DNA from 3 places in the Streptococcus sp. LPB0220 genome. Region 1 is predicted to be linked to each of the others. Evidence: predicted binding sites of a transcription regulator. Region 1 holds the regulator's gene; each other region holds the start of a gene.
What was found. The regulator Rex, encoded in region 1, represses fermentation and respiration genes when NADH is low (regulators of the CRP and FNR family bind a similar motif). The targets are predictions, from matches to a motif close to TTGTGAANTANTTCACAA.
Positions count from the first base shown of each region.

Region 2: a site for Rex is predicted at 8,290-8,307, ahead of adhP (alcohol dehydrogenase AdhP). Genes of this name have one in related genera too.
Region 3: a site for Rex is predicted at 4,483-4,500, ahead of LPB220_RS02170 (class II fructose-bisphosphate aldolase). Genes of this name have one in related genera too.

Region 1 covers NZ_CP044230.1:1,028,782-1,039,754, reverse strand. Annotated here, with positions in the region: gene LPB220_RS05515 (cysteine desulfurase family protein) at 1-1,035, shown strand, start outside; gene LPB220_RS05510 (DUF1831 domain-containing protein) at 1,045-1,392, shown strand; gene LPB220_RS05505 (DUF4649 family protein) at 1,394-1,609, shown strand; gene LPB220_RS05500 (redox-sensing transcriptional repressor Rex) at 1,739-2,386, shown strand; gene radC (RadC family protein) at 2,439-3,122, opposite strand; gene LPB220_RS05490 (hypothetical protein) at 3,177-3,455, opposite strand; one part of gene LPB220_RS05485 (IS3 family transposase) at 3,648-4,555, opposite strand; one part of gene LPB220_RS05485 (IS3 family transposase) at 4,555-4,996, opposite strand; partial or broken gene LPB220_RS05480 (class A sortase) at 5,076-5,819, opposite strand; gene gyrA (DNA gyrase subunit A) at 5,833-8,289, opposite strand; gene LPB220_RS05470 (L-lactate dehydrogenase) at 8,488-9,474, shown strand; gene LPB220_RS05465 (NUDIX hydrolase) at 9,519-9,935, opposite strand; tRNA gene LPB220_RS05460 (tRNA-Arg) at 9,992-10,063, opposite strand; gene rpsA (30S ribosomal protein S1) at 10,295-10,973, opposite strand, start outside.
Region 2 covers NZ_CP044230.1:459,765-470,737, forward strand. Annotated here, with positions in the region: gene LPB220_RS02480 (acetyl-CoA carboxylase biotin carboxylase subunit) at 1-359, shown strand, start outside; gene accD (acetyl-CoA carboxylase, carboxyltransferase subunit beta) at 463-1,329, shown strand; gene LPB220_RS02490 (acetyl-CoA carboxylase carboxyl transferase subunit alpha) at 1,322-2,092, shown strand; gene serS (serine--tRNA ligase) at 2,135-3,412, opposite strand; gene LPB220_RS02500 (DUF956 family protein) at 3,630-3,998, opposite strand; gene LPB220_RS02505 (PTS system mannose/fructose/sorbose family transporter subunit IID) at 4,079-4,990, opposite strand; gene LPB220_RS02510 (PTS mannose/fructose/sorbose transporter subunit IIC) at 5,009-5,812, opposite strand; gene LPB220_RS02515 (PTS sugar transporter subunit IIB) at 5,840-6,829, opposite strand; gene adhP (alcohol dehydrogenase AdhP) at 7,204-8,226, opposite strand; gene LPB220_RS02525 (Cof-type HAD-IIB family hydrolase) at 8,417-9,229, opposite strand; gene LPB220_RS02530 (NCS2 family permease) at 9,405-10,826, shown strand.
Region 3 covers NZ_CP044230.1:398,281-409,253, forward strand. Annotated here, with positions in the region: gene rpoE (DNA-directed RNA polymerase subunit delta) at 158-742, shown strand; gene LPB220_RS02150 (B3/4 domain-containing protein) at 1,130-1,825, shown strand; gene LPB220_RS02155 (CTP synthase) at 1,999-3,612, shown strand; tRNA gene LPB220_RS02160 (tRNA-Leu) at 3,737-3,822, shown strand; gene LPB220_RS02165 (hypothetical protein) at 3,904-4,356, shown strand; gene LPB220_RS02170 (class II fructose-bisphosphate aldolase) at 4,548-5,429, shown strand; gene LPB220_RS02175 (alpha/beta fold hydrolase) at 5,513-6,451, shown strand; gene LPB220_RS02185 (ATP-binding cassette domain-containing protein) at 6,811-7,803, shown strand; gene LPB220_RS02190 (ABC transporter permease) at 7,805-8,623, shown strand; gene LPB220_RS02195 (ABC transporter permease) at 8,625-9,410, shown strand; gene LPB220_RS02200 (GNAT family N-acetyltransferase) at 9,449-9,910, shown strand; tRNA gene LPB220_RS02205 (tRNA-Thr) at 9,957-10,029, shown strand; gene LPB220_RS02210 (LiaF transmembrane domain-containing protein) at 10,226-10,537, shown strand; gene LPB220_RS02220 (LytTR family DNA-binding domain-containing protein) at 10,838-10,973, shown strand, end outside.

The DNA.
Region 1 (10,973 bases):
ACTTTTGGAAATCCATCGAGCCTTCATGCTCATGGACGGATGGCTAGTAAACTTCTCCGAGAATCTCGCGAGCAGATTGCTCAGTCTCTCCATACTCTTCCAAATCGTATTTTCTTCACTTCAGGTGGATCAGAAAGTAATAATACCGTTATAAAAGGCTACTGCTTGAAACACCAAGCAGATGGCAAACACATCATTACGACCGCTTTGGAACACCATGCGGTTCTCGAACCCATCGAATACCTTGTAGAACGTTTCGGATTTGAAGTTACGATCGTCCAACCAAGAGATGGACGCATTCAGGCTAGTGATATCAAGGCTGCACTTAGACCGGATACCATTCTTGTCTCTACCATGTTTGCCAATAACGAGACAGGCGATCTTCTACCGATTAAAGAAATCGGAGAATTCTTAAAAGATCATCCAGCTGCCTTTCACGTTGATGCGGTCCAAGCAATCGGAAAGGTCCCTGTCTATCCCGAAGAGTTGGGAATTGATTTTCTCAGTGCTTCTGCCCACAAATTCCACGGACCAAAGGGCGTCGGTTTCCTTTATGCAACCTCCCCAGATTTTGATAATCTTTTACATGGTGGGGATCAGGAAAGTAAGATGAGAGCCAGTACGGAAAATCTCATTTCTATTGTCGGGATGGCAACCGCGCTTCAGCAAGCTACACTTCGTCAAGAAGAAAATTTCAACCAGGTTCAAAAACTCGGCCAAGAACTAGTCAATGGTTTAGGGACATACGATTACTATGTAAATGCTAGTGACGATCATCTTCCATTTGTTTGGAATCTTGGCTTCCCAGGCGTCCAAAATGATGTCTTATTGATGCGACTTGATCTTGCTGGAATTTCTGTCTCTACAGGTTCTGCTTGTACCGCTGGTACAGTTCAACCCAGCCATGTCCTTGAGGCGCTCTATGGAAAAGATAGTTCACGCCTAAAAGAATCCATTCGAATTAGTTTTTCAGAACTCAATACCATAGAGGAGGTCCAAGACTTCCTCACAAAGCTTAAAGAAATTTTATCATAGGAGAACAATATGGCTTTTGAAACAAGTGTTTCATTGAAAGACTGCAAATATACCTATAGTCTACACCCAAATGTAAAAAAATATACCTTACGTGACAATACATTCGCTGTTACAAAAGTTGGAAATTACGAGTTAAATCGTTTGCTCGAAGCCGTTCCAAATAGCGGCGAAGGCTTCCTACTTAAAATCATTTTCAATAAAGATTTGACAGGTTTTAAGATCAATATTACAGACAAGTCTGGGCTTCGCCTGGTTAATATCTTTAAAAATCCAGAAAATGATATTATCCAACAAAAATTCTATTTCTTAATGGATAGTCTCGTCGAAAGAGAAATTTTCAACAAAACAGAGGTTTAATATGGTAACCCTAACTTATATCGACGCTTACCAAGTAGAACGAACAACTACTTATCCCAACCTTGCAGCCTGCATCCTAGCTTTTTCAGGCTGTGTAACCTTGCCTGACTCTTACTCAATCGTATCCATTGAATACAAGGGAGAAAAACTCCCCTATACAGGACGAGTCGATGGACTCTATGCTTTTTTGAAAAAGGTAGAGCAAGCTGAAAACTAAGCTGATGATGATGGAACTCTCCATCGCCATCAGCTTTTTCTTTAGACAAAAATATTTTTGAAAAAACACTCTAGATAGTTGATTTTTTCACAATCTTCCTATACAATAAGAGGGAAAGGTTGTGATATTGTGAAACATGATAAAAATACTCCAATTCCACGCGCAACAGCAAAACGCTTATCGCTCTACTACCGAATTTTTAAACGCTTTAACTCTGAAAAAATAGAGCGCGCCAATTCCAAGCAAATTGCTGATGCAATTGGGATTGACTCTGCTACCGTTCGCCGAGATTTTTCTTATTTTGGTGAATTAGGAAGACGTGGATTTGGTTATGACGTAAAAAAACTGATGAACTTCTTTGCCGATCTCTTAAATGACAATGCCATTACCAATGTCGCTATTGTGGGGATCGGAAATATGGGAAGTGCGCTCCTCAACTATCGCTTCCATGAACGCAATAAGATGAAAATTGTCATGGCTTTTGATGTAGATGATCATGAACTGATTAATACCAAAAGTAAGGATGGGATCCCCATTTATGGGATTTCTACGATCAAAGAGAATCTCAAAAAAGAAGGCATTCAAACAGCAATTTTAACTGTCCCAAGTATTAAAGCGCAGGAAGTTGCTAGTCTTTTAGTAGATGCCGGTGTCAAAGGAATTCTAAGCTTTTCTCCAGTCCATCTGACAGTTCCTAAAGAGGTTGTTGTCCAATATGTCGATCTTACTAGTGAATTGCAAACACTTCTTTATTTTATGCGTAAAAACGAAGAATAAAGACTTATACTTCAACAACAAAAAGGTTGGAACAAGAAGGTTCCAACCTTTTTTATACCAAATAATCCGTTTCTTCTCGATAACTATAGTAGTTTTCTTCGGATACAATCAAATGATCCAATAGGGTCAACCCCATTACTTCACAGGCCTCTAAGACTCGCTGAGTGACTTCATCATCATTTTTACTGGGGAACACAGCACCAGATGGATGATTGTGAGCCAAGATAATGGAGGTTGCCATGTGCTTCAGTGCATAATGCAGGATTTCACGCGGCTCCGCGATACTTCGATTCACTGTTCCAATAAAGATCGTCTGTTGATGAATAATTTCATTTTGGGTATTCAAATAAAGGGCAACTAGGTGCTCCTGCTTTTTATGGCCAATTTCCTGTTGAATTTTATGGGCCAATTTCTGACTACTCATGATTTGTTCGGAACTCATTAGTTCATCTTTATGAATCCTTCGTCCAAACTCAATAACAGCCTGAAGTTCGATGGCCTTCACTCGCCCAATGCCAGAGATTTCCTGTAGCTCCTCTAGGGTTAATTGCCCTAACTCCTTTAAACTATTTACCGAGCTCAAAAGACCTTGTGCAATCTCATAAACGCTTTTTTGCTTGTTACCTGTCCGTAAGAGAATGGATAACAATTCCTGATGACTTAGCTTATCCACCCCTTCAGAAACTAAGCGCTCCCTAGGAAGCAAAGATGGTTCAATAAATGATATGTCGTACATAATTTCCTCCTCACTTATTAATTCGTAATAAATTGAGAAAATAACGACCTTTCATTATTTACTGGCGATTTCTTGCTTCAAATCATCTAACACTAAGACTTCATCTTTATTAAAGCGGATCTGATAACCTGTTTGAACTTGTTCAAGCTCCTTTAAAAACTGTTGAATTTCACAGCGGATCAAGTACTCCTGACTCTGAGGAATGGCTTCTAAGGTTTGGTAGACTTGCTCTACTTCGTAGATTCCTTTCGTAATTAATCCATTTCGTGGAAAATCATTTATTAAGAGATTATAGAAATGATGCAAGAGATGATAAATTCGCTCTTTTGTCACTATTCTACCTCCTTATCATACTCTTTCTCCTCTTATTATATACCTATTTTCCCTCAATATTATGACAAATTCCTTACATTATATTACCAATCGCTTACAATTTTACAAGAATCCTTTAGTTATTTCATGCCATACTATAAAGAAAAAAGCCCCGGCATCTCTGTACTGACCCCAAAAAGTTAGACAAATAATTTAAGTTAAGGATTTAGTCCTGTATTGCACAGGACTAAGTCCTTTTAGTTTTACCTTAATTCGTTTGTTGTTGTAATAGTCAATATAGTTTACAATAGCTTGTTCCAATTGGTTAAGTGACTTAAATGTATTCTCGTAACCATAAAACATTTCCGATTTCAAAATGCCAAAGAAGGATTCCATCATGCCGTTGTCTGGGCTGTTTCCTTTACGTGACATGGACGGTTGAATTCCTTTATCCTCTAAAAAACGATGATAATACTGGTGTTGATACTGCCATCCTTGATCACTATGAAGAATTGTATTTGTGTAATGATTCTCAGTAAAGGCCTGGTCTAACATAGCTTTCACTTGTTCTAAATTCGGTGAAGTCGAAAGATTATAGGCGATAATTTCGCTATTAAAACCATCTAAAACTGGCGATAAATAAAGTTTTTGATTGCTTGCTGGAATGGCAAACTCGGTCACATCTGTGTAGCACTTTTCCATTGGCTTGGTTGCTTCAAATTGGCGTTGAATAAGATTATCTGCTTTCTTACCAATCTCTCCTTGGTATGAAGAATACTTCCGTTTACGACGAATACGAGCACTTAAACCAAGGACCTTCATCAGACGTTGGACCTTCTTATGATTCACTACAAAACCACGATTCCTCAATTCAAGAGTCATTCGACGATAGCCGTAATTCCCTTTATGCTCAGTAAAAATAGATTGAATTTCAACTTTAACATCATAATCCTTATCGCTTTGATCGAGCTGTTTTAAATGATAATAATAAGTTGAACGGGCAAGCTTAATAATCTTTAGAAGAATCTCTAAAGCAAACTCTGTTACCAATCCTCGGACAATTTCCGTTTTTCTTCTTGCTCTTTTTCGTCCCTCAATCGGAGTTCTCTCAACTTTTTTAGAACCGCATTCTCCGCTCTCAAGTACTCATTTTCTGCTTGAAGACGTTCTAGTTCTGTCATCTCTTCGGGTTTCTTCTTTGGCTTACGTCCCATTTTAGGTATCCTTCCTCTTGTTTTCTCAACAATAGTATACCCGTTTTTCTTATATTGTGCTATCCAATTATGCAACATTCCAACACTTGGAAGAGCATAATCTAGAGATACCTTTATTTGTGAACGACTTTCAAGCAGAACTTTATCAATGATTTCTTGTTTTAGTTCGGGAGAATAGTAACAATTCTTTCCTTTTTTGACGATTTCTATTCCATAACGATCAATCAATTTAATCATGTACTTAAGATTAGAAATGTTTATCCCAAATTGATTTGAAAGCTCTTTGAAGCTTCGCCCTTGTTTTTTATGTTCATAGATCTGAACTTTATCTTCATAAGTTAATTTCATAATAAAAACACCCCAAAAGTTAGATTTTTTTCTGTCTAACTTTTGGGGTGCAGTTCACTCTGCCTCGGGCTTTATTTTCTTAAAGTTGCATTTGATTATAAGACTTGCTGAATGAATCCAGGATGTCTTTTGGAGCCTTGTCATAGTCAACAGAGGTTTCCAAATTTCCTTTTACAATCGTACGGTAAGTCGCTGCAGCATCCTCACAAGTCACCAAGGTGATCTCATTGACACCTTCACGATCTTGAATGACATCTACACGGTCTGGAGTCACTGTCTCAACAGACGAGATGACATAAGTATAGATTTTTTCTTTATCCGTGATGTAGATCTTCATACCCGCCTTGGCTTTCTCTAATGGTGAGAATAACATGGCATTTGCTCCAGTTAGACCAAACACGTGGTGACTAGCAAGAGAATAATTGCCTTGCCCCATGACTTGGTTTTCCTTCATGGTCCCTGCTCCGTAGTAGAGGGCTACATTTTCAAGCCCCTTAAAGATCGGAAGGTTCATGTTTAATTCAGGAATCGAAATCCCCCCAATTACTGGTAGCTTTTGAGCTTGCCATTAGGCATTGATGACGGCTTCCGTCGAGAGTGACTGGACATGTTGGAAATCAAAGCTCGTCTTCACTTCTTTATTCTTGTCAATGGTTTTTTTATCGACCTTGCTAACCTGGTATTGGTTGGTATGCCAAACCATAATCATATTTCGGATCGGAGCATTGAAAATCAAGAGAAGCGAGAGAATAATCAAAAGTGTTGCAACGATGTTGATAAGAGTATTGCGTAAACTCTTTTTCTTTTTTCTTTTGCGTGACATGCTGTCCCCTTATCTATTCGTTTTCTTCCACTACTTCTTCATCTTTTTCATCAGGCTGGACAGTTGTAAAGGTCACAATTTTCGCATCCTGATCCAGTCTCATGACTTTCACACCCTGAGTTGAACGACCCGTTTGAGAAATGTTAGCCACACCTGTCCGGATCATAACTCCGGTATCGGTAATGATCATCAGATCTTCATCCCCTTTAACAGTTAAAAGACCAGCTAAGGGACCATTTTTCTCTGTGATATTGGCTGTCTTGATTCCTTTACCGCCACGGCCTTTGGTTGGGTATTCGCTAGCCATTGTACGTTTACCATACCCTTTTTCAGTGATGATCAATACTTCATCTTGATCCGTAACGACACTAGCACCAACAACCTTGTCTCCTTCACGGAGATTCACACCACGTACACCTGTAGCAGAGCGTCCCATATTCCGAACTACAGCCTCATTAAAGCGGACAGAATAACCATACTTGGTACCGATAATGACGTCAGCATTGCCATCTGTAAGGAAGACATTGATCAATTCATCCTCATCGCGCAGATTCAGAGCTTTGAGACCGTTCTGACGGATATTTGAAAATTCAGCTACATTGGTCCGCTTGACCAAACCTTGTCGCGTCGTAAAGAAGAGATAAGCCTCGTCACTGCGATCTTGCTCCACATTGATAATGGTTTGAATCGATTCACCTTCGTCCAATTTTAAGAGGTTGACGATTGGTAATCCTTTGGCTGTCCGGCCATATTCTGGAATCTCATAACCTTTCAGACGATAGACACGCCCTTTATTGGTAAAGAAGAGCAAATGATCATGGGTGCTCGTAGAGACCAGTTCACGGACAAAGTCATCATCTTTGACACCAGTTCCCTGAACACCACGTCCACCACGTTTTTGAGCCGTAAATTCCGCTTGGTCCAAACGTTTGATGTAGCCTTTGTTAGAAAGGGTGATCAAGACATCTGTTTCTTCAATCAAGTCCTCATCTTCAAGAGAAAGGACTTCTCCAACCATCAACTCAGTTCGACGAGCATCGCCAAACTTGCGTTTGACTTCTTCCAGTTCTTCCTTGATGATGGTAGCCACACGTTCTGGTTTCGCCAAAATATCAGCCAAATCAGCAATCAGGGCAACCAAATCATCGTATTCACTTTGGATCTTGTCTCGTTCCAAACCAGTCAAACGACGAAGACGCATGTCCAAAATGGCTTGACTTTGACGTTCAGAGAGCTTGAATTTAGCCATCAATTCAGCTTGTGCTTCAGCGTCTGTCTGGCTATTGCGGATGATCCGGATCACTTCATCGATGTGATCCAAGGCAATGAGCAAACCTTCTAAGATATGGGCACGTGCTTCCGCTTTTTCTTTATCAAAGATGGTCCGTCGAGTCACCACTTCTTTCTGGTGCTCAATATAAGCACCTAAAATTTGGCGAAGAGAAAGAATCTTTGGAACTCCATTTTGGATCGCCAACATATTGAATCCAAAATTGGTTTGCATTTGTGTCATCTTAAAGAGGTTGTTCAAAATAACGTTAGCCGAAGCATCTCGGCGGACCTCAATCACAAAACGAACCCCTTCACGGTTTGATTCATCACGTACAGCTGTAATCCCTTCGATCCGTTTTTCTTGCACCAAGCGAACGATGTGCTCGTGAACCTTGGTTTTATTGACCATATAAGGGAACTCAGTGACAACAATCCGTTCACGGCCACTCTTAGTTACTTCAATTTCTGTACGAGAACGAAGAACAATTGAGCCTTTTCCTGTTTCATAGGCTTTGTGGATACCTGATTTCCCCATGACCAAAGCACCTGTCGGAAAATCTGGACCAGGAAGAACTTCCATAAGTTCACGGGTCGTTACCTCAGGATTATCCATCATCAGCTTCACTGCGTCAATGGTTTCTCCCAGATTGTGTGGAGGAATATTTGTGGCCATCCCAACAGCAATCCCAGTAGCACCATTGACAAGAAGATTAGGAAAACGTGCAGGTAAGACCAAAGGTTCGCGCTCGCTGGCATCATAGTTATCAGTGAAATCAACTGTATTTTTGTTAATATCCCGCAACATTTCAAGAGCGATCCTACTCATACGGGCTTCGGTATACCGTTGTGCAGCGGCACCATCACCGTCCATGGAACCAAAGTTTCCATGACCGTCCACTAACATGTAGCGATAACTCCACCATTGCGCCATCCGAACCATGGCTTCATAAATAGAGGAATCCCCGTGTGGGTGGTATTTACCCATAACATCCCCTGTGATACGGGCTGACTTCTTATGTGGTTTATCTGGCGAAACACCCAATTCATTCATTCCGTACAAAATACGACGGTGAACGGGTTTTAAACCATCCCGAACATCAGGGAGGGCACGAGCAACGATAACACTCATGGCATAATCGATAAAACTCGTCTTCATTTCTGATGTTAAATTCACATCAATTAGATTCTTATCCTGCATTCAAAAAATGCCTCTCTTTACTTAATTCACCATACTATTATAACACATTTTAGCCTATTTTTCTTCTTAGGAACACAAACGTAAAAACGTTTACATCAAGGATTCATACTGTTTCAGATGACAAAGACTTTCAAAAGTGGTAGAATGAAATCGTATGAGAATCTATCTCAAAAAAAAATGAAGGAGACGTTTAGACTCATGGATTTGACTAAACAACACAAAAAAGTTATCCTTGTCGGTGACGGTGCCGTAGGTTCATCTTATGCATTTGCACTTGTCAACCAAGGAATTGCACAAGAGCTTGGAATTATCGAAATTCCTCAATTGCACGAAAAAGCTGTCGGAGATGCGCTTGACCTTAGCCACGCCCTTGCCTTCACTTCACCTAAGAAGATCTATGCGGCTGAGTACGCTGACTGTGCGGATGCTGACCTTGTTGTAATTACTGCAGGTGCTCCTCAAAAACCAGGTGAAACTCGCCTTGATCTTGTTGGTAAAAACCTTGCCATTAACAAGTCAATCGTAACACAAGTTATTGAATCAGGATTCAACGGTATCTTCCTTGTAGCTGCTAACCCAGTTGACGTTTTGACATACTCTACATGGAAATTCTCAGGATTCCCTAAAGAACGCGTTATCGGTTCTGGTACTTCTCTTGACTCAGCTCGTTTCCGTCAAGCACTTGCTGAAAAATTGGACGTTGATGCTCGTTCAGTACACGCCTACATCATGGGTGAACACGGGGACTCAGAATTCGCTGTATGGTCACACGCTAACATCGCTGGTGTAAACCTTGAAGAATTCCTTAAAGACACTCAAAACGTTCAAGAAACTGAATTGATCGAATTGTTCGAAGGTGTTCGTGATGCTGCTTACACTATCATCAACAAAAAAGGTGCTACATACTACGGTATCGCTGTTGCCCTTGCTCGTATCACTAAAGCAATCCTTGATGACGAAAATGCAGTACTTCCACTTTCTGTATTCCAAGAAGGTCAATATGGTGTTAGCAACGTCTTTATCGGTCAACCTGCCATCGTAGGTGCACACGGTATTGTACGTCCAGTGAACATCCCATTGAACGATGCAGAACAACAAAAAATGAAAGCTTCTGCTGATGAATTGCAAGCAATCATTGATGAAGCATGGAAAAACCCTGAATTCCAAGAAGCTTCTAAAAACTAAGAAAAAAACATCTCCTTATTAAAAGGGGATGTTTTTTAGCTGCTTTATTTGGATTTGTCAGCAAGGATTTCAAGCAAATAAGGCACAACGAGATTGCTCTCTATGTCTTTCAAAGAAGAAATCCATTTAAAGTCTGTATGCTCTTCTGGATCTAATATAAAATCACGCTCTTCCAAAATCTCGCCAGCATAAACTAGGCGTGTAAAGACAGTATCTTTGCTGGCATCAAATTGACTATCTTCGTGGATAATCTTATTAATCCGAAGCTTTTGATTAACCTCCTCAATAGCCTCACGTAGAGCAGCCTCTCTGGGCAATTCATTCTCTTCTACACTTCCACCTGGAATATCCCAATAAGATGGATAGACATTAGGGAGACCTCGCTTTATTTTCGAGCGTTTGATAAGCAGATACTTCCCGTCTTTCTCAATCAAGGTATGGGCGATTAATTTTACTGTCATTGCATGTTCCTCCAAGAAAGAGCAAAAAAGACTCCGAGGAGCCTCGTTATGAATCATCCACCCTGAGGGAATCGAACCCCCATCTCAAGAACCGGAATCTTACGTGATATCCATTACACTAAGGGTGGCAACTATTATAGTATATCAAATTTTTAAAGATTTTACAAGTAAAAAAGAGAGTGGGACAGAAATCGGTAATTCGTTAGAATTCGATTTCGTCGTCCCACCACCGCACAGTTGAGTAGGGCTGTAAAAGCTGATGAAATCAGCGTAGTAGAGCCCACTCAACCACTGCGTCTTGCACGACAATCCAAAAATAATTGAGAGGCTAGGACTTTTGTCCCAGCCTCTTTTAAATATTACAATTCGATATCGCCAAACAAGTCAGCCATTGAGAATCCAGTTTGAGTTTCTGGAAGATCAAAGTCGCGTTTTTCTTGTTTTGGACGACGTGGGCGAGATTGACGTTTTTCTTGTTTTTCGCCTTCTTCTTGAGCTGGACGTTCTTCAAGAGCTTTGATAGAAAGTGATACACGTTCATCTGCAGCATTTACTTCAAGAACTTTAACAGTTACTTCTTGTCCAACTTTAAGAACATCTTTTGGATTTTCAACACGTTTGTGTGAAATTTGTGAGATGTGTACAAGTCCGTCGATACCTGGCAATACCTCAACGAATGCACCGAAGTCAGTCAAACGTTTAACAGTTCCTTCGATAACATCACCAGCAGCCAATTTTTGTTCAACGCCATCCCAAGGTCCAGGGGTTGTAGCTTTCAATGAAAGTGATACACGACCTTCTTCTTCGTTCAAGTCAAGAACTTTCACTTGGATTTCTTCACCAACAGTTACAACTGATTTAGGTGATACGTTGCGTTCGTGTGATAATTCTGTCAAGTGAACCAATCCATCAACACCACCAAGGTCAATGAAGGCACCGAAGCTTGTGATACGTGCAACTTTACCAGTTACGACATCACCAACGTTCAATTTACCAAATACTTCTGCGCGTGCTGCAGCTGATTCAGCTTCAACAACT
Region 2 (10,973 bases), 570 kb from region 1:
TTGAATGCCGGATCAATGCGGAAAATCCTTCCTTCAACTTTGCACCAAGCCCAGGTAAGATCACTAATCTCTATCTTCCAAGTGGTGGGGTTGGCTTGCGTGTGGATTCTGCTGTGTATCCTGGTTATACGATTCCACCATACTATGATAGTATGATTGCCAAGATCATTGTCCATGGGGAAAATCGCTTTGATGCACTGATGAAAATGCAGCGTGCTCTTTATGAGTTGGAAATCGATGGTGTCACCACCAATAGTAGTTTCCAGTTGGATTTGATCTCAGATTCGCATGTGATCGCTGGTGATTACGACACTGCATTTTTGATGGAACAATTCCTTCCAAATTATAATAAGGAATGATGAAAAAGCCTGGAGTTGTGAGGGAAGTATGAACATCATCTTCACAGTTTCAGGCTTTTATAGTAATGCTGCAGATACTGTAGCATATTATAAGGAGTAAGTAATGGCATTATTTTCTAAAAAAGATAAATATATTCGGATCAATCCGAATAGGTCAGCCTGGAAGGAGCCTCAGCCAAAACCTGAAGTTCCTGATGAACTATTTTCACAATGCCCAGGTTGTAAACATACCATTTACCAAAAGGATTTAGGTAGTGAGCGTGTCTGCCCGAATTGTGGCTATACCTTCCGTATTTCTGCTAAAGAACGCTTGGCGCTGACAGTGGATCCAGCTAGCTTTGAAGAAATGTTTACAGGAATCGAAACGACAGATCCTTTGAATTTCCCAAATTATAAGAAGAAACTAGCAGCAGTGCGGGAAATGACAGGACTGGATGAAGCTGTCCTGACTGGAACTGCCTTGATTAAAGGTCAAAAAGTTGCGCTTGGGATCATGGATTCCAACTTTATCATGGCTTCAATGGGTTCTGTAGTAGGCGAAAAAATTACTCGTTTATTTGAATTTGCGACAAAAGAAAAATTGCCAGTTGTTCTCTTTACCGCTTCCGGTGGTGCTCGGATGCAAGAAGGAATCGTGAGTTTGATGCAAATGGCAAAGATTTCTGCGGCTGTTCAACGTCATTCCAAAGAAAAATTATTCTATTTGACAGTATTGACAGATCCGACAACTGGTGGGGTGACAGCCTCATTTGCTATGGAAGGTGACATTATCATGGCAGAGAGTCAGGCCTTGGTCGGGTTTGCCGGTCGTCGCGTGATCGAATCAACTGTGCGTGAAAAATTGCCAGATGATTTCCAAAAAGCAGAATTTCTACAAGAACATGGATTTGTAGACTTGATCGTGGAGAGAAGCCAAATCCGAGCAACAGTTGGACAATTATTGGCCCTTCATGGAGGTAAACATGAGTAAAATAACACAGATTATTAAAGAAGCACGTGACCAAGGAAGATTGACTGCTCTTGATTTTGCTCAAGGAATTTTTGATGATTTTATCGAATTGCATGGAGATCGAAACTTCCGTGATGATGGTGCGGTGATTGGTGGGATTGGACGCTTAGGCGATCAAACGGTTACAGTCGTTGGGATCCAAAAAGGAAAAAATCTTCAGGATAATCTAAAACGTAATTTTGGACAACCACATCCAGAAGGCTATCGAAAAGCTTTGCGCCTCATGAAGCAAGCAGAGAAATTTGGCCGTCCAGTTGTGACCTTTATCAATACAGCGGGTGCTTATCCTGGTGTTGGAGCTGAAGAACGAGGACAAGGGGAAGCCATTGCCCGCAACCTCATGGAAATGAGTGATCTAAAAGTTCCAATTATCGCGATTATCATCGGAGAAGGTGGCTCTGGTGGTGCCTTGGCTCTTGCTGTAGCAGATAAGGTTTGGATGCTTGAGAACTCCATCTATGCAGTCTTGAGTCCAGAAGGTTTTGCCTCTATTCTTTGGAAAGATGGAAGTCGTGCCATGGAAGCAGCAGAGTTGATGAAGATTACTTCTCACGAATTGTTAAATATGGAAATTGTCGATAAGGTGATTCCCGAGCATGGATTTTCAAATGGAGAACTACTGGCTCAAGTGAAGAAGGAATTACAGGAAGAGTTAAAGGTTTTACAAGCTTTACCTCTCGAAGAGCTTCTGGAGCAACGCTACCAACGTTTTCGTAAATATTAAAAAACTGAGCTTGCAATTTGCAAGACTCAGTTTTTTTAAACTTTATTTTGGTGCGATGACTTCTGCGCCATCCATGTATGGGCGAAGGACTTCTGGAATGGTCACAGAACCGTCTTCGTTTTGGTAGTTTTCAAGAATAGCAGCGACGGTACGTCCGACTGCCAATCCAGAACCGTTCAAAGTGTGAAGGAGTTTTACCTTGCCATCTGCTTCATCGCGGTAACGGATTTGCGCACGGCGAGCTTGGAAATCTTCTGTATTGGAACAGCTTGAGATTTCACGATAGGTGTTTTGCGCTGGAATCCATACTTCCAAGTCATAAGTCTTGGCAGCTGAGAAGCCCATGTCTCCCGTTGAGAGAGCTACCACACGGTATGGAAGGTTCAGTTTTTGAAGGATATTTTCAGCATTGACAACCATTTTTTCCAATTCATCATATGATTCTTCTGGTTTAGCAAATTTCACCATTTCAACCTTATGGAATTGGTGCAAACGGATCAATCCACGAGTATCACGACCAGCTGAACCAGCTTCTGAACGGAATGATGGACTCATAGCGGTGAAGTAGATTGGAAGGTCTTTTCCATCAAGAATTTCATCGCGGTAGTAGTTCGTCAAAGGAACTTCAGCAGTTGGAATGAGGACATAATTGGTATCGCTAAGTTCAAAAGTATCTTCCTTGAATTTTGGATACTGACCAGTACCAAACATAGAATCATGGTTGACCATGTAAGGAGGGATGACTTCAGTGTAGCCTTCCTTGCCATGTTCGTCCAACATGAAGTTGTAGATAGCGCGTTCTAAGCGAGCTCCAAGTCCTTTGTAAAAGAGGAAACGAGCACCAGTGACTTTAGCTCCGCGTTCCCAGTCAAGGATATCAAGGTCTTCACCTAAATCCCAGTGAGCTTTTGGTTCGAAGTCAAACTCGCGAGGAGTTCCCCAACGGCGAACTTCAACGTTGTCATCCTCATCTGCTCCAACAGGGACACTATCAGCAGGGATATTTGGAAGGGTAGTAGTGAATTCAGTTAATTTGGCATCGATTTCAGCCAATTCTGTATCCAATGCTTTGACTTCTGCAGAGAGGGTTTGCATGGCAGCAATCTTATCATCTGCATTTTCCTTGTTGCGTTTAGCTTGTGCGATTTCAGCAGATACGGTGTTGCGCTCTGCTTTGAGATTTTCTACTTTGACTAAGATGTCTCGACGTTTGGCATCGATTTCTTTCATTTCATTCAAAATAGCCGCATCTACTCCACGTGTTGCCAATTTTTTTGCAACTGCATCAAAGTCTGTACGAATCCGTTTAATATCTAACATAGCTTCTCCTTTAACAAAAAACACACCTGTTAGAGTGTTGGAGTGGCAGAGCCACGGTTCCATCCAACTTCACAGGTGTGCACTTGATTCGATATTGTATTTTAAAGAAACGGTAGAATTTCAATTAAGATTTCTATCTGCTCGCAGCAACCGCAGACTTTCTGAAAGAACCTCTTAACTTACTTATCCGTTTGCGTCTATTATACAAGAAAAGATTCTATTTTGCAAATAGATTTTTAATTTTAGCCGTGATGATTTGGATCAACGTAGGAAGTTTGACAATTTTATCATTTCCTAGATGTTCCCGAGCAATCTTTAAAATTTTTCCAGAGTCTTTTGAAGCAAAGAGAAATTTTGATTCTCTGGTATAGATTTCAAAATGGCGGCTAATTTTACGTCCGGATACATTGGCTCCGATTCGCTCGATTTCTTGCCAGGGAATTTGGATGTAGTCTTCTACATTTGCATCCGCATAAAATTCAAAAGCGGCATTCCCGACTAGGATTTTTCCAACCTTTCCCCCCACTCCAAGGTAAGAAACCCCTGTAGTATGGAATTCAACGGTTTTATTCAATGATTGAGCCATGAGATCCTCCTGTATTGCTGTTCACTCCATTATATCATAATAAAAAGAAGGCCGAAACCTTCTTTTTAGTTGATCTTTGCTTACATCAAGCCAGCAACGTGTGCTAGTACACCGATTACAAAGAGAGCGATGATGATGGTGATTGGAGATACTTTTTTCTTCAACAACCACATACAAGCAAAAGTAAGAAGTAATCCCATCAAACCAGGAATCAATGAATCCAAGTTTTGTTGGAAAGTTGTAACTTTTTCAGGTGTTTGAGATAGGCCTGAACCAACTTGAGCGAAGGCTTCTTGGATACCCTTGTATCCTTCAGGAAGTTTATCCCAGTGGATATAAGCTTTGTCGTCTAATTTGACAGAAGAAACATTGAAGACGAATTTAATAGATACCCAACGTTCTACCAAGACAGCGAGCATGAACATCCCAAGGATAGAAGCCCCTTTAGTGATGTCTTGCAAGATCCCACCAGACATATCTTTGGTAATTTCAGAACCTGCTTTGTAACCAAGTTCTTGCGTGTACCACAAGAAGGCCATACGAATCGCATTCCATGCGATAAAGAAGATGAGTGGGCCAAGGATGTTACCAGACGCAGCAAGTGATGCACCAAGGGCACCAAGGATAGGACGTGCTGTAAACCAGAAGACTGGATCTCCGATACCCGCCAAAGGACCCATCATACCAATTTTAACCCCTTGGATGGCAGCATCGTCAATAGCGGCACCGTTTGCTCTTTCTTCTTCAAGAGCAAGCGTTACCCCGATGATAGGAGCGGCAACGTATGGGTGAGTGTTAAAGAATTCCATGTGACGCTCAAGAGCAGCCGCTTGGTCTTCTTTCTTCGTATAAAGTTTTTTGATAGCTGGGATCAATGAGTATGCCCAACCCAAGTTTTGCATCCGTTCATAGTTCCAAGAACCTTGCAAGAAGGTTGAACGCCACCAAACCTTTTGACGATCTGATTTAGATAATTGTAATTTTTCAGTCATGATAGTGTCACACCTTTCTTAATAGTCTTCGAGAATGTCGCCAATTGGATCGTTAGAAGTAGCGGCACCGCCACCTCCATTGCCACCTTTCTTAGAAAGAGTAAGGTAGATCAAGGCAAGGGCAACACCAATTGCTCCAAGGGCGATCAAGGTCAATTGGCTAACAGCTGCAAGAGCAAAACCGATGGCAAAGAATGGCCATACTTCACGGCTCGCCATCATGTTGATAACCATGGCATAACCAACGGCTACAACCATACCACCACCGATTTGCATTCCATCAGAGAGCCATTTTGGCATTTGTTCAAGAGCAGTTTTGACAGTTTCAGCAGGAATCATCAACAAGAGGGCTGCAGGAATGGCGATACGAAGACCTTGAAGAAGAAGGGCCACAAAGTGAGCGCGTTCTACACCTTTGATATCCCCTTTTCTAGCAGCAGCGTCGGCAGTGTGAACCAAACCAACGGAAAGGGTACGGACGATCATGGTCAAGAAAAGACCAGCAACTGCAAGTGGAATAGCGACACTTTGAGCGACAGCGATTCCTTTTGTACTGAAGTCTCCCCCAAGTACCATGATGATGGCAGCAGCGACAGATGCAAGGGCAGCATCGGGTGCAACTGCGGCACCAATGTTTGCCCAGCCAAGTGCAATAAATTGAAGTGAACCACCAAGCATAATGCCAGCAGTCAAGTTACCTGTTACCAAACCGATTAAGGTACAAGCAACAAGGGGTTGGTGGAATTGGAATTGGTCAAGGATACCTTCAAGACCTGCTAAGAAGGCAACAACGACCACTAATACCATAGAAATAATAGACATGTTTAAAATCCTTTCGTAAGTAATCGATTATTGAACGTTAGCTTTGTTAATTAAGTCAAACAAATCTTTCTTAGAGTCATTTGGCACTTTACGGACGTCAAATTCAACTCCAAGATCACGCATTTTTTCAAATGTAGCCACGTCATCTTTATCCATTGACAACACATTGTTAACCATGGTTTTACCAGTTGAGTGGGCCATTGAACCAACGTTCAAGGTTTTAATCGGAACACCACCTTCGATGGCGCGAAGAGCATCTTGAGGTGTTTCAAATAAGATCAAAGCATGGGTATTTCCAAAACGTGGATCTTTTGCAACGTCGATCAATTTTTGAATTGGGACAACGTTTGCTTTCACACCATTTGGTGCCGCTTGTTTGATCAATTCCTTACGGAGTTCATCTTTAGCAACAGAATCTGAAGCAACAATGATCCGATCGGCTTTTGAATCAGGTGTCCAAGCAGTTGCGACTTGTCCATGAAGAAGACGTGTATCTAAGCGGGCAAGGTTAATCTTGAGTTTTCCATCTCCGATAACCGTTCCTTCTGGAATAGCAGCTTGGGCTACAGGAGCAGCAGTGGCTGTACTAGCTTCTTCAACAGGATTCAATTCTTCTGGAAGAGCTTTGACACCTTCTTTTGCTTCCTTGATGATGTTTGCAGCGACTTGATCAACGCCGGCATTTGCATCCATCAACCGTTCTGTATAAGCTTGAATCAACATCGGAAGGTTCAATCCTGTGATGATCGCAAATTTACGATCTGGATTTTCTCCCATGACGCGACTTGCTTGGTTAAATGGAGAACCACTCCAAAGGTCAGCCAAAACCAAGACTTCATCTTCTGCATCAAATGCGGCAACAGCTGCATTAAATTTAGCATAGAGATCATCCGGGCCTTCACTTGGCATGAACGTAACCACTTGAACTTTCTCTTGATCCCCAAAGATCATCGAGCCGGATTGGTGGATTCCAGCTGCAAATTCACCGTGGCTAGCAATAATGATACCAATACTCATTATTGACATTCCTCCTTATAAAATTTGTTTGACTTTCAGTTTAATAAAACTTTAAGCTACTTTATTATAAATCGTTTCCACACTTAAGTCAATTTTTCTATCAAAATCTCGATGTAAAAACATTGATTTATTATATTAAATTATCGGTAAATAAAAATTGAATGCTATTGAATGGCTCTTGTTTATTAGTTGATAATGGCAGAAGAAATCAATGATATGTAGGTTTCATAGGATTTGAATTTCAATAAAATATTCCAACAATCGATCTATATCCGCAAAAATAAAAAATAAATATATAATAAATTGTAAAATAGAGTGATTGAGAGCACTCAAAAAGACTAGCCCAGTTGGGCTAGTCCTGTAGGTTCAGTTGTTTAGTTTGTAAAGTCAAGTACCATACGTCCTTGAATGGTTCCAGCTTCCATTTCGTCAAAGACTTTGACTGCATCTTCTACTGGACGTTTTTGAACGACAGGGACTACCAAGCCTTCTGCACCAAATTGGAAGGCTTCTTCCAAGTCTTTACGAGTTCCTACAAGAGAACCAATGACTTGGATACCATCTAATACAGTTTTCACAATGCTGAGGTCCATCATTTCAGAAGGAAGACCAACTGCAACCACGCGGCCGCCTGCACGAACAGAATCTACTGCTTGGTTGAAAGCTACTTTAGAAACAGCTGTTACGACAGCAGAGTGAGCTCCACCATTTGTTTTTTCTTTAATCAATCCTGGGACATCATCAACTTCGCGACCGTTGATGACAAAGTCTGCACCAACTTCTTTCGCCAATTCTAGTTTATCATTGTTGATATCGACAGCGATGACATGTGCATTGAAGACTTTCTTAGCATATTGAACAGCCAAGTTTCCTAGTCCACCAGCTCCATAGATAACAATCCATTGTCCTGGTTCAGCTTTGGCTTCTTTGATGGCTTTATAAGTGGTAACACCTGCACACGTAATAGAAGATGCTTGGGCTGGATCTAATCCTTCAGGTACTTTCACTGCGTAATCTGCAGTAACGATACATTGTTCAGCCATCCCTCCATCAACAGAGTAACCAGCATTTTTTACAGTACGGCAAAGAGTTTCACGACCAGTTGTACAGTATTCACAAGTTCCACATCCCTCGAAGAACCATGCGACACTGACACGATCCCCAACTTTTAGGCTCTTGACATCTGGAGCAACTTCTTTAACAATACCGATTCCTTCGTGTCCAAGAACACGGCCTGGAACTTTACCGAAGTCCCCGTGAGCAACGTGCAAGTCAGTGTGGCAGACACCACAGTATTCGATTTGAACAAGTGCTTCCCCTGTTTCAAGTGGACGCATGTCTTTGTTTGCAACGATTTCAACACCAGTACCTTCTGGATTTACAACAACAGCTTTCATTTTGTTCCTCCTTAAGTGAACGAGAAGCGGTTTAGAATTTTTGAAAGCGCTTCTTTAATAACTATGTTAATAATATCACAAACTAGATGACGAGGCAATGAAAAAAATGGAAAAAAAGGGCGGTATTGATTAACCGATTAAGGATTTGGCGCAGAAAAAGACATGAGGGGATAGCTCATGTCTGTTCCTATTATAAGAATAATTGAATGAGTTGGCGCGCGACACCATCTTCGTTATTTGTGAAATCTGTGACGGAGTCTGCATAAGGGAGAAGGACGGAGCTGGCATTTTTCATAGCGTATCCATGACCAGCGAGAGCTAGCATGTCGGTATCGTTGTGCTCGTCTCCAAAGGCAATCAAATCCTTCTGATCCATATTGAGTTTATCTAGAAGGTAGGTCAGAGCAGATGCTTTGGTCACATTTTTGGGATTGCATTCCAGAATATTTAAGGGACCACCCCAAGTATTGATAGACAGATTGTAGTCATAATGACGATTCATTTCATCTGCCAGAGCATATTTGTCTTCCGCTTTCGTTTGAAAGAGAATACAGTTTGGGTCGCTCGTTACCCGCTCGGGATTGAATTGATTTTCTGGTTGGAAAGATTCAATCCCGAATAATTTAGGATCTGCAACGTGCTCATTTGGATCGGTAATAAAGAATTTATTGCGGTATTCGCCTGCTATAAAGTCCGCTTGGATAGTGTCTCGGTTAGCTACCATATCTAACAGGTATTTTTTATCTAAAGTCAAACATTGTTCATCTGCCCATTTTTTCTCAGGTAGATGCGTAAGGGAGCCGTTAAAATTGATCATCGGAGTATCTAGCTCTAGTTGTTTGTAATAGGTATGTGCCATACGGTAGGGGCGGCCTGTTGTAATAATGACTTTATGGCCAAGAGCACTAATTTTTTTTATCGTATCAATGGTAAAGTCGCTCAATTTGCTTTCGGAATTTAAGAGAGTGCCGTCTAGATCTAGAGCGATCATCTTTTTATGCATATTTCAGTTCCTTTCGAGAAGAATGAGACCATTATATCAGAAAAATCGGAAAAGCGCTCAAAAATCGAGAAGAGAAGCGGGATTTCTTGAAAGACGAAAGATCTTTTGGTAGAATAGAAATAACGTTCGCAAATTGATTGGGAGCGAGAATGATGAAAAAGGAGTTTATTCTGAAATGGATAAGTTTTTTAAACTTTCAGAACATGGAACCACTGTTCGTACAGAGGTTCTTGCTGGTTTGACAACCTTTTTTGCGATGAGTTATATCCTCTTCGTAAACCCTCAAATGTTGTCACAAACAGGGATGCCAGCTCAAGGGGTCTTCCTTGCAACGATTATTGGATCGGTTGTCGGAACCTTGATGATGGCTTTTTATGCCAATTTGCCTTATGCACAAGCACCAGGGATGGGCTTGAACGCTTTCTTTACCTTTACTGTTGTATTTGGTATGGGCTACTCATGGCAAGAGGCTTTAGGAATGGTCTTCATTTGTGGTGTGATTTCATTAATTATCACACTAACAAAAGTAAGGAAAATGATCATCGAATCAATTCCGACAGCTCTACGCTCTGCTATTTCAGCGGGGATCGGGATTTTCTTGGCCTATGTTGGGATTAAGAATGCAGGATTTTTGAAATTCACGATTGACCCTCATACTTATACAGTGGTCGGGGAAGGAGCAGATAAGGGGAATGCAACGATCTCAGCCAATGCATCTGCTGTTCCAGGATTGGTTGATTTTAACAATCCAGCTGTCCTCTTGGCTCTTGTTGGTCTTGCGATTACTATTTTCTTTGTTGTCAAAGGGATTAAGGGAGGGATTATCCTTTCTATCTTAGTAACGACTGTGCTTGGAATTCTCATCCATGTTGTTGATATCACTAAAATTGACTTTGCAAGTAACCATCTAGGAGCTGCCTTTAATGATTTAGGCACGATCTTTGGTCAAGCTTTGGGATCGAAAGGATTGGGTTCGTTGATTTCCAATACGTCTCGTTTGCCTGAGACCTTAATGGCCATCTTAGCCTTCTCCCTGACGGATATTTTTGATACAATTGGAACTTTAATCGGTACGGGTGAAAAAGTTGGGATTGTTGCGACAAATGGGGAAAACCATCAATCAGCGAAATTAGATAAGGCCCTCTATTCAGACCTTGTAGCGACTTCAGTCGGAGCTATTGCAGGAACTTCAAACGTAACGACTTATGTTGAATCTGCAGCTGGTATTGGAGCTGGTGGACGCACTGGTCTGACAGCCTTGGTTGTAGCGATCTGTTTTGCTATTTCAAGTCTCTTTAGTCCTTTATTGGCGATTGTACCGACCGCTGCCACAGCCCCAATTTTGATTGTTGTTGGGATCATGATGTTGAGTGGCTTGAAAAATATCCATTGGGAAGATATGTCAGAAGCAGTTCCTGCCTTCTTCACCTCTATCTTTATGGGCTTCAGCTACTCGATTACACAAGGGATCGCTGCTGGATTTATCACCTATAGCTTAGTGAAAGTGGTTAAAGGAGAAGCCAAAGAAGTGCACAGCATGATTTGGATTTTAGATGTTCTCTTTATTTTAAACTACGTTAGTATGGCCTTGAATTAAGTATCAGAAAAGTGCCAAAAAGGAATGGGAGTTGTCTCCCATTCCTTTTTAGATGGATTGAGGGAATGAATGGGAGAGTTTCCTGTTTTCTTTGATTCCTTTTTCTCAAAAACAAACCGGAGTCGAACAATTGCTAAAAGAAAGAGC
Region 3 (10,973 bases), 630 kb from region 1:
TTTGACGAAAGGGGAAATTTATCGTACAATAGAGTGTAACGATAAAATGCGTGATAGATTTAGTGACGAGAAGTTTTTAATCTATCATTGAGGATAGGATGAGGTTTAAGACCGGATCCTTCTCCATTTAGGAAATGAAACATAAGGAGATTTACCCTTGGAATTAGAAGTATTTGCTGGACAAGAAAAAAGTGAACTTTCTATGATTGAAGTGGCGCGTGCGATTTTAGAATTACGCGGACGTGACCATGAAATGTACTTTAGCGATCTTGTAAATGAAATTCAAAATTACCTTGAAAAATCAAACAGCGAGATCCGTGAAGCTCTTCCATTGTTCTACACAGAATTGAATGTAGATGGAAGCTTTATCCCACTTGGAGATAACAAATGGGGTCTTCGTTCATGGTATGCCATCGATGAAGTTGACGAAGAAATCATCGCTCTTGAAGAAACAGACGAAGATGAAGCTCCTAAGAAACGGAAGAAAAAACGTGTCAATGCCTTCATGGATGGAGACGAGGATGCGATCGACTACAACGACGACGATCCAGAAGACGAAGAAGTTTACGAAGCAGATCCAGCTCTTTCATATGATGAAGAAAATCCAGACGATGAAAAGAGTGAAGTCGAAGCTTACGATGCTGAAATCAATGAAATCGTACCAGATGATTTGGGTGAGGAAGTTGAATTAAGCGAAGAAGACGACGAAGAAGAGGATTCTGAAGACGAGGAAGAAGAATAAATCATATGAAACAAGGAAATTGTTCCTTGTTTTTTTATTGAAGACGAAGTTTTCCCAGAAACTTTCCTTAGGTGAGTACGGACGTCAGCGAACTTCTACGAAGTTCCATGACTAATTATTGAGCCTTAAGTCTCAATAATTCCGAGTGCCTGAAGCTATGAAGTTTCAGGCACTTTTCTCACGGCGGAAAGTTTCAGAATATCCTTTGATTTTTCAAAAGTAGAGGATGGTTTGCAAGTAATTTATTGACTTATATGTCAATAAAAATAGTTTATCTATCTTCTGAAAAAAAACAATTGTTCCTTGTTTCTTTTTGTTTGCATTGAAAACGGTGGCAAGTTAGAGTATAATGAACATGTAAGTATTTCCCAAATAGGAGGTGTTCAGATGGACTTTCGTTTAGATCAAAGTTTAGTAGCTCTTGGTATTGATACGGTTGTGGTCGGAATTGCTAGAAATGTGGATCCCCAAGCAGTCTTGCCCCCTTCTTTTCTTGAAAAGAAGAAAGCAGTTGAACAATGGGCGCTCCAGTGTCAGACAGAAGAAGTAGCGGCATCCCCTGTCGTCAAAGGCTATACAGACCTCTTGCAAAAAGTAGGGCGTAGCATCAAGAAAAATCCACCAACAGTCCTTGCTCTCATCCGAAACATCCAGCATCGAGGAGCTCTTCCTCAGATCAATAGCATCATCGATATCTATAATGTCGAATCTCTGAAGTCCTTTCTCGCAATTGGAGGACATGACCTAGATAAGATTGAGGGACCGATTGAATTTACAGTGAGTCAAAGAGACGATCTCTTCCTCCCTATCCTTTCTAGTGAAAAACATGTCGCACCGACAGATCCTGTCTACCGGGATCAAAAAGGAGTTCTGGCTTGGTTGGATGTACGCGATAGTGACCATTACAAATTTGAGGAGACTACGCAAAACGCCCTCTTTGTCATCCAAGGAAATACCGAGACGTCAGTCGAGATGCGTTTAGAAGCGCTAGAACGAATCCACAAGGACCTTGCTCTTTGCATGCCTCAGCTTCAATTTGAGAAATTTCTCGTCACACAAAATGGAGTGGAAAAGGTCGTGTAAACAGCGAAAATCATTTTCATGAAATTTTCAATTTGACAAAGTAATCCATTTGCGGTAAGATATTGTTCGGGCACCTCATTTTGAGGTCGGAGCTCCCTAAGGATTAGGGAGCTATTTTTGTTTTTTCTGCAAAGAGGAATGGCCTCTACAACATTAGAAGAAGAGGAAAGCACATGTCAACAAAATATATTTTTGTCACGGGTGGTGTCGTATCATCCATCGGGAAAGGGATTGTCGCAGCAAGTCTTGGTCGCTTGCTCAAAAATCGTGGATTGAAAGTGACGATCCAAAAATTTGACCCTTATATCAATATCGATCCAGGGACGATGAGCCCTTACCAACACGGGGAAGTATTTGTCACAGACGATGGCGCAGAGACAGACTTGGACCTTGGTCACTATGAACGCTTTATTGATATCAATTTGAATAAGTACTCAAATGTGACAACAGGGAAAATTTATAGCGAAGTCCTTCGTAAGGAGCGTCGTGGAGAATACCTGGGTGCGACGGTACAGGTGATTCCTCATATTACAGATGCCTTGAAAGAAAAGATCAAACGAGCAGCGACGACGACGGATTCAGATGTCATCATCACAGAAGTCGGGGGAACAGTTGGAGATATTGAGTCCCTTCCATTCCTTGAAGCTCTTCGTCAAATGAAGGCAGATGTTGGTGCTGAAAACGTTATGTACATCCACACGACTCTTCTTCCTTACTTGAAGGCTGCGGGAGAAATGAAAACCAAGCCGACCCAACACTCTGTGAAAGAATTGCGTGGTCTTGGAATTCAACCAAATATGTTGGTCATCCGTACAGAAAAACCAGCTGGTCAAGGAATTAAGAACAAGTTGGCTCAATTCTGTGATGTGGCACCAGAAGCTGTCATCGAGTCACTTGATGTGGAACATTTGTACCAAATCCCATTGAACTTGCAAGCACAAAATATGGACCAAATCGTTTGTGACCATTTGAAATTGGATGTTCCTGCAGCAGATATGACAGAATGGTCTGCAATGGTCGACAAGGTCATGAACCTCAAGAAGCAGGTCAAGATTTCCTTGGTTGGAAAATACGTAGAATTGCAAGATGCCTACATTTCTGTCGTTGAGGCCTTGAAGCACTCAGGGTATGCCAATGATGCAGAGGTCAAGATTAATTGGGTCAATGCCAATGATGTGACAGCTGAAAATGTGGCAGAACTCCTTGGAGATGCGGATGGGATCATTGTCCCAGGTGGTTTTGGTCAACGGGGAACAGAAGGAAAAATTCAAGCCATCAAGTATGCGCGTGAACAAGACGTCCCAATGTTGGGTGTCTGCTTGGGTATGCAGTTAACCTGTATCGAATTTGCCCGTCACGTTTTAGGCTTGGAAGGGGCCAATTCATCCGAATTGGATCCAGAAACCAAGTATCCAATTATCGATATCATGCGGGACCAAATTGATGTGGAAGACATGGGAGGAACGCTCCGTCTCGGTCTTTACCCATCTAAACTCAAACGAGGATCAAAAGCAGCCGCTGCCTATGACAATCAAGAAGTGGTACAACGTCGCCACCGTCACCGTTATGAGTTTAACAATGCTTTCCGTGAACAGTTCGAAGAAGCAGGATTTGTCTTCTCAGGCGTTTCACCAGACAACCGTTTGGTCGAAATCGTTGAAATCCCAGAAAACAAATTCTTTGTTGCTTGCCAATACCACCCAGAATTGTCAAGCCGTCCAAACCGCCCAGAAGGACTTTACACAGCCTTTATCACAGCGGCAGTTGAAAACCACGATAGCAAATAAAAATCAAGGGAGCAGGTCGAAGGACCTGCTCCCTTTTTGTGAAAAAATGACAAACTCTGAAAAAAGTTTGAAAAAAATCTTGACAAAAAAGTCGTTGATTGATATACTAGTAAAGTACTCAATCGCGGGGATGGCGGAATTGGCAGACGCGCAGGACTAAGGATCCTGTGACCGCTTTAGGTCGTGAGGGTTCAAGTCCCTCTCTCCGCATCGGATCAAGATAGCTTCGGCTATCTTTTTTTTGTTTTCAAATTTCTTTGTGGTAGAATAGGTGTGAGATGAGGTGAGAACATGAAGAAGAAGTATCTGGTTTTGGCCGATGGCCTCTTTGCACTATTGGGAAGTGCCATTAATTTTTTCGGTCCTATCCTGATTTTAGCTATGGCGATAGGCGCATACAAGGATACTTTTAGATATTTTATCGCCTTAAACATATGGAATGTTTTCATTTTTTTAGTGACGATTGCTTCTAAGTATCTGCTCAGAGATGAAAAAAGAATCAAAAAATGGATTCTTCATCTTTTTCTGATAGCAGGCAGTATACTCTTTCTTGCCTCAATCCTTGCTGTGTGTGAGAATATTCCCTTTCTTGAGGAATTGCTAAACGGACTTCTTGGAAAAATGTTTACCGACAGTCAGTTATTTGCCGCTTATTTCTATTCTCAATGGGTTGCATCGGTATCCCTTATGATTTGCGGGATTGCCTTTCTCCTTTCATTAAAAAAATTTAAAGAAGAGAATTGAAGGGGGTGTAAGTCCCCTTCTTTTACTTGTTTGCTAGGATGAGAGTCTTAGGAGATAGGAGATTCCGTCCTATTTATCGGAAGAAATCGCTTAAAGCTACAGGAAAAGCTAGCAATTTCATCTAAAAAGTGATAAAATAAACAATGTAAGTGGGATTAGCCCCACAAAAATTTATAGGAGGCCTATAACAAATGGCAATCGTTTCAGCAGAAAAATTTGTCCAAGCAGCTCGTGACAATGGTTATGCAGTTGGTGGATTTAACACAAACAACCTTGAGTGGACTCAAGCTATCTTGCGTGCAGCAGAAGCTAAGAAAGCTCCAGTACTTATCCAAACTTCTATGGGTGCTGCTAAATACATGGGTGGTTACAAAGTATGTAAAGCCCTTATTGAAAACCTTGTAGAATCAATGGGTATTACTGTACCAGTTGCTATTCACCTTGACCATGGTCACTACGACGATGCTCTTGAGTGTATCGAAGCTGGTTACACTTCAATCATGTTTGACGGTTCACACCTTCCAGTTGAAGAAAACCTTAAATTGGCGAAAGATGTCGTTGAAAAAGCTCATGCTAAAGGTATCTCAGTAGAAGCTGAAGTTGGTACTATCGGTGGTGAAGAAGACGGTATCATCGGTGATGGTGAATTGGCACCAATCGAAGATGCTAAAGCAATGGTTGCTACAGGAATCGACTTCTTGGCTGCAGGTATCGGTAACATCCACGGTCCTTACCCAGCAAACTGGAAAGGTCTTCACCTTGACCACTTGCAAAAATTGACTGAAGCTGTTCCAGGATTCCCAATCGTATTGCACGGTGGATCAGGTATCCCTGATGATCAAATCCAAGCAGCGATCAAACTTGGTGTTGCGAAAGTTAACGTGAACACTGAATGCCAAATCGCATTTGCAAATGCTACTCGTCAATTCGTACGTGAATATGATGCAAACGAAGCAGAATACGACAAGAAGAAACTCTTCGACCCACGTAAATTCTTGAAACCAGGTTTCGAAGCAATTACAGCAGCTGTTGAAGAACGTATCGACGTATTCGGTTCAGAAGGCAAAGCTTAATTAAAAACAGGAAAGCAAGGTCTCATGTGGATCTTGTTTTTTTGTATGGGAAGGTTGCTTCCGGGATTTAATTTTTGTACAATATGGCTATGAAAAAATTCAAACAGTGGAGCTGGATCGTTTTTGTTTTTCTTTTGCTCTTTTTAGGTGCTACATTTATCTTTCATCAATTCAGTTTGCGAAGAGAAAGTAAGCTACTCACTCCCATTGGTCAACAGGTCACGGTCAATGGACATCGAATGAACGTCTCTGTTAAAGGAGAAGGATCTGAAACGATAGTATTTCTTTCAGGTGCAGGTATTGCTTCACCTATATTAGACTTTAAGAATCTAACAGATTCCCTATCCAAAAAATACAAAGTAGTCGTCGTAGAGCGGGCTGGCTATGGTTTTAGTGAAGATAGTGATCAATCAAGAGATGTGATGACGGTTCTTTCTGAGACCCGTCAAGCTTTGTCTCAAGCCGAAGTTTCGGGGCCTTATGTGATTGTTTCTCATTCAATGGCTAGCCTGGAGAGCCTTGCTTGGCAGGAAAAGTATCCTGATGAAGTGAAAGCCTTGGTTGGCCTGGATTGGGCATTACCAGCAAGTTATGAGGATTTAAAGGATAATCAGGCCTTGCTTACTGTAGCTTATTGGAGCAGTAAGATTGGCTTATTACGCTATTTCCCTGAGTCCTTTTATATTAAAAATCCAACTTTGACTGAAACTGAACGACAACAATATAAATTACTAGCATATAAGCAGTTGATGTCACAAGCCATGCTTCATGAATCCCGTTTGGCAAAGGAAAATGCCAAGAAAGTTCCATCTAGCATTAATCCGAAAATTCCAGCCTTACTCCTGGTTTCTAACGGTGAAGGCACGACCTTTAGCCAATCAGAGTGGCAACGTTATGCAGAGAGATTTGCAAGCGACCAGTCTAATGTTCAAGTCGTCTATATGGATGTGCCTCACGACCTCTATCATTATCAAAGCAATGCTATTGTTTCTCGCATTAAAGAATTTTTAGAGAATAATTGAGGACTTAAAAATCCATTGAGACTGATGGTAATAATTAAATGCTGAAGGATTAACAGTAGAATCGTTAATTTTTTCGATTAAAAAAATTCTTTTTCTTAACAATAAACCTGCCCGTGAGGGTGGTTTTTTTGGTGTCTTAAGGAAACTATTTAACAGAATTTTTGATTAAAAGTTTCATTTTAAGAGAGAAATCTCTCATTTCATAATCAATAAGCAAACGCTTGCATTCCTATTTTTATTAGATTATAATAGGTTGGTATAAAGCCTTCTGTAATAATATTGAGAAAGTGTAGAAAGTAAGGATTTAGAATATTTGTAGTCAAAAATACAATGTTGCTTCTTACGATAGGGAGATAGATATGGCAATGATAGAAGTGCAACATCTTCGGAAAAATTTTGTGAAGACAGTTAAGGAGCCGGGGTTAAAGGGAGCCTTACGCTCCTTTATTCATCCTGAAAAGCAGACCTTTGAAGCGGTCAAGGATTTAACTTTTGAAGTTCCAAAAGGGCAGATTTTAGGATTTATCGGGGCAAATGGTGCTGGGAAGTCAACCACCATCAAAATGCTGACAGGAATTTTGAAGCCCACATCTGGCTTTTGTCGGATTAACGGCAAGATTCCACAGGACAATCGCCAAGATTATGTCAAGGATATTGGAGTCGTTTTCGGACAACGCACCCAGCTATGGTGGGATTTGGCTCTGCAAGAGACCTACACGGTTTTGAAAGAGATCTATGATGTACCGGACTCGCTTTTCCATAAGCGCATGGACTTTTTGAATGAAGTTTTGGATTTGAAGGAATTTATCAAGGATCCTGTGCGGACTCTTTCACTAGGTCAACGGATGCGGGCGGATATTGCGGCTTCCTTGCTTCACAATCCCAAAGTTCTCTTTTTAGATGAGCCGACTATTGGTTTGGATGTGTCGGTCAAGGATAACATTCGTCGGGCCATTACCCAGATCAATCAAGAGGAAGAAACTACTATTCTCCTGACCACTCACGACCTGAGTGATATTGAGCAACTCTGTGATCGGATTTTTATGATTGATAAGGGGCAAGAGATTTTTGATGGAACGGTTAGCCAGCTCAAGGAGACCTTTGGAAAGATGAAGACTCTCTCCTTTGACCTGACGCCAGGTCAAAATCATCTAGTCTCTCATTATGAGGGTTTGCCTGATATGTCCATTGATAGACAAGGAAATACTCTCAATATTGAATTCGATAGTTCCCGCTACCAGTCGGCCGATATTATCAAGCAAACCTTATCTGATTTTGAGGTCCGTGATTTGAAGATGGTAGATACGGATATTGAAGATATTATCCGTCGCTTCTATCGAAAGGAGCTCTAAGATGGTCAAATTGTGGAGACGTTATAAACCCTTTATCAATGCAGGGATTCAGGAGTTGATTAGCTATCGAGTCAACTTTATTCTTTATCGGATTGGCGATGTCATGGGTGCTTTTGTGGCTTTTTATCTATGGAAGGCTGTCTTTGATTCTTCCCAGGAGCCTTTGATTCAGGGCTTCAGTATGGCGGATATCACCCTCTACATCATCATGAGTTTTGTGACTAATCTTCTGACTAGGTCGGATTCTTCCTTTATGATTGGTGATGAGGTCAAGGATGGTTCCATTATCATGCGCTTGTTGCGACCAGTGCATTTTGCGGCTTCTTACCTATTTACGGAGCTTGGTTCCAAGTGGTTGATTTTTATCTCTGTTGGACTGCCGTTTTTAAGTGTCATTGTTTTGATGAAAATCTTATCTGGGCAAGGGATTGTAGAAGTGCTGGGACTAACTACCCTTTATCTTTTTAGCTTAACACTGGCCTATCTGATTAACTTTTTCTTTAATATCTGCTTTGGATTTTCAGCCTTTGTATTTAAAAATCTTTGGGGTTCCAACCTACTTAAGACTTCCATAGTGGCCTTTATGTCTGGGAGTTTGATTCCCTTGGCTTTCTTTCCAAAGGTCATTTCAGATATTCTGTCCTTCTTACCTTTCTCATCCTTAATTTACACTCCGGTCATGATTATTGTTGGGAAATACGATGCTAGTCAGATTCTTCAAGCACTTTTGCTTCAGCTTTTCTGGCTTATAGTGATGGTGGGCTTGTCTCAGTTGATTTGGAAACGAGTCCAGTCATTTATCACCATTCAGGGAGGTTAGTATGAAAAAATATCAACGCATGCATCTGATTTTTATCAGACAGTACATCAAGCAAATCATGGAATACAAGGTAGATTTTGTGGTTGGTGTGTTGGGAGTCTTTCTGACTCAAGGCCTGAACCTCTTGTTTCTCAATGTCATCTTTCAACACATTCCCTCCCTAGAAGGTTGGACTTTTCAAGAAATTGCCTTTATCTATGGATTTTCCTTAATTCCAAAGGGACTAGATCATCTCTTTTTTGACAATCTCTGGGCTTTAGGTCAACGACTAGTTCGAAAAGGGGAGTTTGACAAGTATCTGACTCGTCCTATCAATCCTCTCTTTCACATCCTCGTTGAGACCTTTCAGATTGATGCCTTGGGTGAACTTTTGGTCGGTGGAATTTTACTAGCGACAACGGCGACTAGCATTGCTTGGACTCTTCCAAAATTCCTGATTTTTCTAGTTTGTATTCCTTTTGCGACCTTGATTTATACTTCCTTGAAAATTGCTACAGCCAGCATCGCTTTTTGGACCAAGCAGTCAGGTGCCATGATTTACATTTTCTATATGTTTAATGATTTTGCCAAGTATCCTATTTCTATTTACAATTCGCTCCTTCGTTGGTTAATTAGCTTTATTGTACCTTTTGCCTTTACGGCCTACTATCCTGCCAGCTATTTCTTGCAGGACAAGGATGGACTCTTTAATATTGGTGGTTTGATTCTGATTTCCCTTGTTTTCTTTGTTATTTCCCTCAAACTTTGGAACAGGGGATTGGATGCCTACGAAAGTGCTGGTTCGTAAGAGGTAAAGTAAGACTAAAATCAAGAAAGGAACTTATGATGTTTGTAATTAAAGAAGTCAAGGGTGAAGATCAAAAAATGGCAGTTGTCGCTGAGATTTTAAGGGATTTGCCAGAATGGTTTGGAATACCAGAAAGCACGCAAGCCTACATTGAAGGAGCTAAGGATTTACGAGTTTGGGCTGCTTATCAAGAAAGTGATGTAGTAGGGTTTATAAGTTTATCATATTCGAGTGAAGATTGTGCTGAAATTGACTGTCTCGGAGTGAAGAAAAACTTTCAAGGGCAAGGGGTTGGCAGTCAGTTGCTTTTTACCTTAGAATCAGAGACTGCTAAAACTGTTGATTATCTACAAGTAAAAACTGTAGCAGAAGGTTCTAATAAGAACTACGATCGAACCAATGTCTTTTATCGTAGTGTTGGATTTAAAAAGTTAGAGATTTTTCCATCTTTATGGGATCCACAGAATCCATGTCAGATTCTGATTAAAAAGATCAACTAAAAGTGCTTGACATCCGCTATCAGAGTGCTATACTAAGAAGGTAATCGCCGATTTAGCTCAGTTGGTAGAGCAACGCACTCGTAACGCGTAGGTCACAGGTTCGATCCCTGCAATCGGCATAGGAAGAAACTGCTTTAAAGGAACAAGACGACGAATGATGGTGATCACATATTCGTTCGGTCTCGCTCCTTTTTTTGACCGCATAGGCGCCATTTTTGACCACTTAGTCAAAAGTCCTTGTTGCCTTAGGGGCTCTCTGTTATCATAGAATCATCAAAGGAAAAAAACTTCCGAATATTGAAAACGAGGTATATGATGAAAAAATTACTTGGACTTTCATTGATTCTTGCTGCTTTTGCGGTTGTGATAATGGGAATGGTTGGCTTTCCAAAGATCGATGTGAATATCTGGCCTTTATTTCCCGTTCTCTTATTTGCTTTCTTTACTCTTGAAAATCTCTTGAAAAAAGATTACAAGGCAAGTGTTATTTGTGCCTTGATTGCGCTGATGATCGCAAATGCGATTTACGATCTTTTACCGGTCTCAAATGGCTTGGTCATCACAGCAGGTGTGCTTGCTTGCGTAGGTCTTAGTTTTCTTTTACCGGATAAGGTAAGTAATAAATAAAGAAAGGAGGCTGGGATAAAAGTCCTAGCCTCTCAATTGTCTTTGGATTGTCGAGCAAGACGCAGTGGTTGAGTGGGCTCTACTACGCTGATTTCATCAGCTTTTACAGCCCTACTCAACTGTGCGGAGGTGGGACGACGAAATCGAATTCTAACGAATTACCGATTTCTGTCCCACTCTCTTTTTTACTTCTCAAAAACTACCTCTTGATGGGGAAAACGTGCCACTTACTGAAAAGCCCTTGTTTTGTTTTCAACAGCTGTTATAATGGTACTATCAAAACGTTGGGAAAGGAGTTTTATGAAAGTTAGAATCGAATTGGATCCATCAATGGATGAGCCTGAGATCTTGATTCGAGCTCCGCGCTTGACCCCGGAGTTGACCCAGCTGCAAGAGAGAATCCTAGAACAAAAAGTCGCTCCTTTAGCCTTCTACA